2 linked regions of the Longimicrobium terrae genome follow. The protein of the gene in region 2 interacts with the protein of the main gene of each other region in a pairwise test. Links are inferred from orthologs where the notes say so. Each region holds a gene or a part of one and is shown on either strand. Other genes may lie near its edges.

What was found. Proteins that work in one complex are often made in the same cells at the same time.
Region 1: the proteins of nusG (region 2) and rho interact in binary tests that used the Escherichia coli proteins (3 or more experiments, as listed by UniProt). The link is inferred for Longimicrobium terrae from one-to-one orthologs.

Annotation. Positions count from the first base shown.
Region 1 is NZ_JACHIA010000040.1:218-4,868, forward strand. The notes cover bases 658-3,535. They hold rho (transcription termination factor Rho), read left to right. Parts: upstream 658-1,410; coding sequence 1,411-2,661; downstream 2,662-3,535. Other genes in these bases: HNQ61_RS28035 (site-2 protease family protein), read right to left, coding at 658-1,228; HNQ61_RS28045 (hypothetical protein), read left to right, coding at 2,990-3,217. In the rest of the region: more of HNQ61_RS28035, read right to left, coding at 113-657; HNQ61_RS28050 (hydantoinase B/oxoprolinase family protein), read left to right, coding at 3,589-4,651. UniProt on the Escherichia coli protein: Facilitates transcription termination by a mechanism that involves Rho binding to the nascent RNA, activation of Rho's RNA-dependent ATPase activity, and release of the mRNA from the DNA template.
Region 2 is NZ_JACHIA010000001.1:334,916-338,770, reverse strand. What follows is about bases 1,075-3,855. They hold nusG (transcription termination/antitermination protein NusG), read left to right. Parts: upstream 1,075-2,079; coding sequence 2,080-2,631; downstream 2,632-3,855. Other genes in these bases: rplA (50S ribosomal protein L1), read left to right, coding at 3,349-3,855; rplK (50S ribosomal protein L11), read left to right, coding at 2,655-3,080; secE (preprotein translocase subunit SecE), read left to right, coding at 1,862-2,071; rpmG (50S ribosomal protein L33), read left to right, coding at 1,639-1,788; tuf (elongation factor Tu), read left to right, coding at 1,075-1,555. In the rest of the region: more of tuf, read left to right, coding at 362-1,074. UniProt on the Escherichia coli protein: Part of the processive rRNA transcription and antitermination complex (rrnTAC). The complex forms an RNA-chaperone ring around the RNA exit tunnel of RNA polymerase (RNAP).

The DNA of each region.
Region 1 (4,651 bases), on a different replicon or contig from region 2:
ATCGAACAACCGAACATCGAACAACCGACATCGAAAAACCGTCATTCATCAACCGACATCCATCATCCGACATCCGGCCTGCATCATCCCGGAACCGGCGCGCAACACGCAATCAAAGCACGAACGGGATGGGCACCCAGGCGATCACGAAGATGACCAGGCATGCCCACGCAACCGCGCGCCGCCGCGCATCCAGCCGGAACCCGGGGTCGAACACCGGCGGATGCGCCAGCTTTCCCCGCCCGATCATCAGCACCAGCCCCGCCCAGAACCACCACCCGGTGTACAGCCACCCCATCCCCAGCAGCAGCGCCAGCGTGGCCCGGCTCGCCACCCGGTGCGCGCGGGGCGACAACGAGTACACCACGTGCCCGCCGTCCAGCTGGCTGATGGGAAACAGGTTGAGCGCGGTAAAGAACAGCCCGAACCACCCCGCCGCCGCCAGCGGATGCAGCAGCACCAGCGGCGCATGCCCCATGGGCGTGGCCGCGCGCAGAACGTGCAGCAGAATCGACTCTCCCAACGGAAGTGCTCCGTCACCCGTCATTACGGCGAGAGACGCGCCGGAAAAGCGCTGCGCCAGCGGCTGGCTCATCATCAGCCCCGCCAGATAGACGGGAACGGCGAGCACGAATCCGGCAAGCGGGCCCGCGGCGCCCATGTCCAGAAGCGCCGCCCGGTTGATGAGGGGAGAGCGGATGCGGATGAACGCGCCAAAGGTGCCGATGGGGCTCAGAAGCGGCGGCGCGGGAAGAAACCAGGGGGGAGAAACGTCCATCCCGTGGCGCCGCGCAAGCGCCCAATGGCCCGCTTCATGCGCGCCCAGGATGCACAGCAGAGGCAGGGAAAACCACAGTCCCGGTGCCACGGAGCGCAGATCGTACCGCGCGGGCACGGGGATCGCATGGCCCGCCGACTCGGCCCAGCCCATGGGGTCGCCGGGAACCAGCAGGCACCCGGCGACCGTGGCGGTGGCCAAGGTAAGCACAAGGAGCAGCGCGTGAAGCCACCACCGTTCGCGCGTGCGGACGCGGGCGCGGCGGGTAAGGGTGATCTCCACCCCGTCGCCGCCGGACTGCACGTAGCGCCGGCCGGGCCAGCGCGCGAGCCACTCGGAAAGGGCCGGATCGTCGGCCGGAACGCCCGGATGCAGGCGGGCCTGAAGCACCTGCTGATCGTGCAGTTCCACCAGTCGCCACGCGGCGAACGGGCCTGATATGTCCGGCACTTTCTTCTTGACCTCCGTGTATACCGTGCTTAGGTTGGGGCAAACGCCTCCAGAGCATTCTGTGCGCTCAGCGCGCGGCGCGCCCCTCCCCTGGCACAACCCCCTCCCACGCGGCGGAACATCCAGCGGTCCCGGCTGCCGTACCTGCAGTCCGGGCCGTGCTGATACATTCGGAGCACAACGTGGACATTAGCACCATCAAGACCAAGAGCATCGCCGAACTGCACGAAATGGCGGAAGGTCTCAACATCTCCAACTATTCCGGGCTCCGCAAGCAGGACCTCATCTACCGCATCGAGCAGAACCTGCTCGACAGCGAGGTGGTTCTGCGGGGCGAGGGAGTACTTGAGGTTCTTCCCGAAGGCTACGGCTTTCTTCGTTCGCAGGACTGGAACTATCTGTACGGGCCGGACGACATCTACGTGTCGCCCAGCCAGATCAAGCGATTCGACCTGCGCACCGGCGACACGGTGATGGGGCAGGTCCGTCCGCCCAAGGAGGGCGAGCGCTACCTTGCCCTTCTGAAGGTAGAACGCGTGAACGGCGACGAGCCGGACAAGGCCAAGCACCGCGTCGCCTTCGACAACCTTCGCCCGCGCTATCCCGACCAGCGCATTCACCTGGAAGCCGCCACCACCGACATCAGCATGCGGGTGATGGACCTGGTGGCGCCCATCGGCAAGGGCCAGCGCGGCCTGATCGTGGCGCCCCCCAAGGCGGGCAAGACGATCCTGATGCAGAAGATGGCCAACGCCATCACCGAAAACCATCCGGAGGTGCACCTGATCGTGCTGCTCATTGACGAGCGGCCCGAAGAGGTGACCGACATGCAGGAAAACGTGCGGGCCGAGGTCATCTCCTCCACCTTCGACGAGCCGGCCGACCGGCACACGCAGGTGGCGGAAATGGTGCTGGAAAAGGCCAAGCGCCTGGTGGAGCACGGCCGCGACGTCGTCATCCTGCTGGACAGCATCACCCGCCTGGCGCGCGCCTACAACGTGGTGGTGCCGCACTCCGGCAAGATCCTGTCGGGCGGCGTGGACGCCAACGCGCTGCACAAGCCCAAGCGCTTCTTCGGCGCGGCCCGCAACATCGAAGAGGGCGGCTCGCTCACCATCGTCGCCACGGCCCTGGTGGAAACGGGAAGCCGCATGGACGAGGTGATCTTCGAGGAGTTCAAGGGCACCGGCAACATGGAACTGGTGCTGGACCGCCACATCGCCGACAAGCGCATCTTTCCGGCGATCGACATCAACCGCTCGGGCACGCGCCGCGAAGACCTTCTGCTCAACGAGCTGGAGCTTACCCGCGTGTACCTGCTGCGCAACTTCCTGTCCGACATGCCGCCGGCGGAGTCCATCGACTTCCTGCTCAAGCGCATGCGCCCCACGAAGACCAACAAGGAATTCCTGGATTCGATGGCGCGGGGGTGAGGGGAAGTGCGTGAGTGCTGGGTGCGTGAGTGCGTGAGTGCGGGAACGGAAGTGCCCGGTGCTCAGCGCCGGGTGCTCAGAGCGGGATGGACAGCGGGGCGAGGGAGCCGGATCGGCTTTCCCGCCCCGTCTCGTTTTGCGCCGCCGGCCGGCAATGCCGATGGGCGCACCGTGGCGCGCGGCGCGCGGGCAACCGGAGAGGCAAATGCAATTTTCCGGCGCGGATGCAGGGGATTGTGTAGCAGAAGCTCTGCCGCGAGCGCAACCGGCACACGCGTTGCACAGGGGCGCGGTGAAGGTCCCTGATCCTACGAATGGAGATACACCCATGGTGATCAAGCGCGTGATGGCGGCTGCCCTCGTGGCCCTGGCGATGGGCGCCGGTGCATGCACGGCGGAAGTTGAAGAAAAGGGCGAGGCGCCGTCGGTGGACGTCGATGGCGGCAAGATGCCGCAGGTGGACGTGGACCCGGCCAAGGTCGAAATCTCGACCGACACGCAGCAGGTCGTGACCCCCGAAGTGAACGTCACGCCGACTGAAGGCGACGACAAGTAATTCGCGGCCACGCGCGTTCACCGGCCCCGGCGACAGCAGTCGCCGGGGCCGGTTTGTTGTTCGTGCGGGCCCTCACCCCGCGCGCTGCGCGCGACGACCCTCTCCCACAAACAGACGTGGGAGAGGGAGCACACCCCAGTATGTGCCCGCTTACAGGGTCGCTCGCACGGACGCGATCTCTCCCGTCCGCGGTCCCCGCGACCTCCGCGACCTCCGCGACCTCCGCGACCTCCGCGACCCCCGCGACCCCCGCGACCTCCGCGTGAGGGCAGTTCTTCATCGTCTGCGGCCGCGCCGGGCTTGCGGGGCACCCCGCGCGACGTCGTAGTTTGCCTTTCCATCAGCGACCGTCCTCCCCAACCGCGCCGCACGTGACCGAGCGTCTCTGGCAGATCTGGATTGACACCGGCGGCACGTTTACCGACTGCCTGGCGCTGGACCCGGCCGGGGTGCAGCGCCGCGCGAAGGTGCTCAGCAGCAGCGCGCTGCGGGCCACCATCATGGCCGTCGAAGCGCCGGACTGCCTGCGGATCCGCGAAGAGTGGGGCGCCGTGCCGGGCGTGGTGGACGGGCTGCAGGTACGACGCGTCGGTTCGGTGGATGAGGGCGCACGGGTGGCGTCATACGATCCGGCCACGGGCGAGATGCGGCTGAACCGCGCGCTGGACGGCGCGGCGCCGGGCGTGTCCATCGAAATCCGCTCGGCGGAGGAGGCGCCCATCCTGGCCGCGCGGCTGGTGACGGGAACCGCGTCGGGCGATGCGCTTCCTCCGCTGGCGATGCGGCTGGCGACGACGCGCGGGACCAACGCCCTGCTGGAGCGGCGTGGCGCGCGCACGGCGCTGTTCATCACCCGCGGCTTCGGCGATCTGTCGCGCATCGGCACGCAGCAGCGGCCGGAACTGTTCGCGCTGGACGTGCGCCGTCCCGATCCGCTTTACGACACCGCCGTGGAAGTGGATGAGCGGCTGGCGGCGGACGGATCGGTTCTCATCCCGCTGGATCTCGCGTCCGTGCGAGCACATGCCTCGCGCCTTGTGGGCCAGGGCGTGCGCTCCGCGGCGGTCGCGCTGATGCACGCCTTTCGCGATCCCGCGCACGAGCGCGCCGTGGCGGACGCGCTGCGCGAGGCGGGATTCGCGCACGTGGCGGCTTCCGCGGAGCTCGCCGCGAGCATCGGGCTGCTGGCGCGGACGGAAACGGCGGTGGTGGACGCGTACCTGGGGCCGGTGATCGGCGGCTACCTGGACGGGGTTCGCGGCGCGCTGGGCGGCGGGCGGCTGCACGTAATGACCAGCGCCGGCGGGCTCGTCCGCCCGGAGGATTTCCGCGCCAAGGACTCGCTGCTCAGCGGTCCTGCCGGTGGCGTCGTAGGTGCGGCGCTGGCCGGTCGGCGGTCCGGCCGCGAGCGGGTGATCGCCTTTGACATGGGCG
Region 2 (3,855 bases):
GTGGACGCGGAAAAAGCGGCCCGCGGCGGGACGGAAACGAACGCCGTGGCCGGGGGTTGACGCAGTGGCGGGGTTGCGGTAGTTTACCCGTCTTGCTTTCTGCCGGGAGAAGTGTATCTGCGCGCCGCTTCGGTGGCGCGCCGTGCGCTTCTGGCAGGGAAACCTGGGCGGGCCTCCACGGCATTGTGGCGGGAGACTCGCGGTTTGTTGTTCGGGCATGCGCCCGGACCCGGAGGTGGGCGCCGCGCGGTTCGGCGGCACGCGCCTTCTTGCAGGGAAGGGGCCACGGCCAGGGCGTAGAACCCCGCCGGCTCCGGGCACCCAATCGATCTCAACCATCCGGATCGGACCGAAAACGGAAATGGCCAAGGCTAAGTTTGAGCGCAACAAGCCGCACGTAAACGTGGGCACCATCGGCCACGTCGACCACGGCAAGACCACGCTGACGGCCGCGATCACGCGCATTCAGGCTGCGCAGGGCTTCGCGGACTTCATCAGCTTCGACAACATCGACAAGGCTCCGGAAGAGCGGGCGCGCGGGATCACGATCTCGACGGCGCACGTGGAGTACCAGACGGCGAACCGTCACTACGCGCACGTGGACTGCCCGGGCCACGCCGACTACGTGAAGAACATGATCACGGGCGCGGCGCAGATGGACGGAGCGATCCTGGTGGTGTCGGCGGCCGACGGCCCGATGCCGCAGACGCGCGAGCACATCCTCCTGGCCCGCCAGGTGAACGTGCCGTACGTGGTGGTGTTCATGAACAAGGTCGACATGGTCGACGACCCGGAACTGCTGGAGCTGGTGGAGCTGGAAGTCCGCGAGCTGCTGAGCGAGTACGACTTCCCGGGCGACGACACGCCGATCGTGAAGGGTTCGGCGCTCAAGGCGCTGGAGTCGGGTGATCCGAACAGCGAGTGGGGCTCCAAGATCGGCGAGCTCATGAACGCGATCGACACCTGGATTCCGCAGCCGGAGCGCCAGGTGGACAAGCCGTTCCTGATGCCGGTCGAGGACGTGTTCTCGATCACCGGCCGCGGCACGGTGGCCACGGGCCGCATCGAGCGCGGCATCATCAAGGTGGGCGAGACGGTGGAGCTGGTGGGCTTCGGTGCCGAAAAGAGCACGACGGTCACCGGCGTCGAGATGTTCCGCAAGCTGCTGGACGAGGGCCAGGCCGGCGACAACGTCGGACTGCTGCTTCGCGGCGTGGCCAAGGACGACATCGAGCGCGGCATGGTGCTGGCGAAGCCCAAGACCATCACGCCGCACACGAAGTTCAAGGCCGAGGTGTACGTGCTGACCAAGGAAGAAGGCGGCCGCCACACACCGTTCTTCACCGGGTACCGCCCGCAGTTCTACTTCCGCACGACGGACGTGACGGGCACCGCCGACCTCCCCGAGGGCGTGGAGATGGTGATGCCGGGCGACAACGTGCAGATGACGGTGGAGCTGATCACGCCCATCGCCATGGAAAAGGAACTGCGCTTCGCCATCCGCGAGGGCGGCCGCACCGTCGGCGCCGGCGTCGTTACCGAGATCCTGGACTGATTCTGGGACGGCGGAAGCGGCGGGGAGGCAACGTGGCCTCCCTGCCGTTCGTCGTCTTTTCCGCTGGTTAGGAGAAGAAAGCCATGCGCGACAAGGTCATCCTCGCTTGCACGGAGTGCAAGGAGAGGAACTACAACAAGACGAAGAACAAGCGTCTGCACCCCGAGCGGGTGGAGTACAAGAAGTACTGCCCGCGGTGCAACACGCACCGTCCGCACAAGGAAACCAAGTAAGCGGTTCGCGGAGTACGACGGCCGGTCCCCCGAGGGCCGGCCGGCACCCTTTCAGATCGCATACGGTTTCCGCATGGCTGAGACGACGCGTTCCTCGACCCGCGACTTCTTTCCCGAAGTCGTGGAGCAGGTGAAGAAGGTGACCTGGCCCGACCGGGCGCAGCTGCAGAACTCCACGGGAATCATCGTGGCGTTCATGTTCGCCATGGCGGCCATCACCTTTGTCATCGACTTCGGGATCCGCAATCTCCTTGAAGTGCTCACGTCCCTGTTCGCCGGCTGAGTGAACCCATGGCAGACGCCAAGTGGTACGCGATCCAGAGCTATTCGGGGCACGAGAACAAGGTGCAGCGCCTCATTCAGCGCCGCATCGACGAGGAGCTGGGCGAGCCCGAAGACAAGCAGATCCAGGAAGTGATGGTCCCCACCCGTGAAGAGGTGGAGCTTCGCAACGGCAAGCGCGTGACCGTCACCCGCAAGCTGTACCCGGGGTACGTGCTGGTGAAGATGGTGTACAACCAGCGCAACTCGCACCTGATCAACGGCATTCAGGGCGTGATCAAGTTCCTGGGCACCGGTTCCGAACCCCAGCCCCTGACGGATGAGGAGCTGGCCAAGGTGCTGGGCCAGGAAGTCGAGGCCCCCGCCGCGGCGGAAGCGCCGGTGGTGCTGATTCCCTTCACCATCGGACAGGTGGTGGAGGTAACGGACGGACCGTTCAAGGAATTCAGCGGCACCGTTCAGGGCATCGACCACGAAAAGGGCAAGGTGAAGGTCGAGGTTTCCCTCTTCGGGCGGCCCACCTCCATCGAACTGGACTACACGCAGCTCCGCGGATTCTGAGCGGACGTTGATCAGAGGCTGAGATGGCGAAGAAAGTCACCGGATTCATCAAGCTCCAGGTTCCCGCGGGCGCGGCCAACCCCGCGCCCCCCGTCGGCCCCGCGCTGGGCCAGCACGGCGTGAACATCATGGAGTTCTGCAAGCAGTTCAACGCGCGCACCCAGGGACAGCCGGGAATGATCATTCCCGTCGAGATCACGGTGTACGCCGACCGCAGCTTCACGTTCATCACCAAGACGCCTCCGGCGGCGGTGCTGATCAAGAAGGCCGTGGGCCTGGACAAGGGAAGCGCCTCGTCCAAGAAGACCAAGGTGGGCACGATCACGCAGGAGCAGCTGCGCACGATCGCCGAAACCAAGATGCCCGACCTGAACGCGGCCGACGTCGAGGGCGCCATGCGCCAGATCGCCGGAACGGCCCGCTCGATGGGCGTCGAAGTCAAGGGATAACAGAAGTACCAGGTGCCCAGTACCAGGTGCCCAGTTGCTGGGCACCGGGCACTGAGCACTGGGCACTTCTTTCACTACGACAGCCGCCGCGTGAAAGCCCGGTGTCTGCCGGAGGCGGGAGAAGCGGAATCCGGCCGGAGCCCAGAAAGCGGTCTCCCGCCCTTTCGTCCCTTCGGGGACGCGGCCTGATTCCCGTCCATTGAACCACCGGGGCGCCCGGCGAAGGCCCGGTGGGAGGACTCCAGTTCAACTTCGCCCGAGGGGGTACATGCCAAAGCACGGGAAGAAGTTCCGCGACGCGCAGGCCCGTGTGCCCGAGGGTACCACGTTTCAGCCCACCGAGGCCGTAAGCCTCGTCAAGGAGCTGAGCTTCGCCAAGTTTGACGAGACCGTCGAGGTCGCCGTCCGGCTCGGTGTGGACCCCAGGCACGCGGACCAGATCGTTCGCGGAGCCGTCGTCCTTCCCCATGGTACGGGGAAGACCGCCCGCGTGCTCGTGATCGCCCAGGGCGACCGCGCGCGTGAGGCCGAGGAAGCAGGCGCCGATTTCGTGGGCGCCGAGTACGTTCAGCGGATCAAGGACGGGTGGCTGGACTTTGACGTCTGCGTCGCCACGCCCGACATGATGGGCCAGGTGGGCCAGCTCGGCCGCATCCTGGGCCCCCGCGGCCTGATGCCGACCCCCAAGGCGGGGACGGTCACCATGGACGTGAGCCGGGCTGTTCGCGAGATCAAGGCCGGCAAGATCGAGTTCCGCGTGGACCGCACGGGCAAC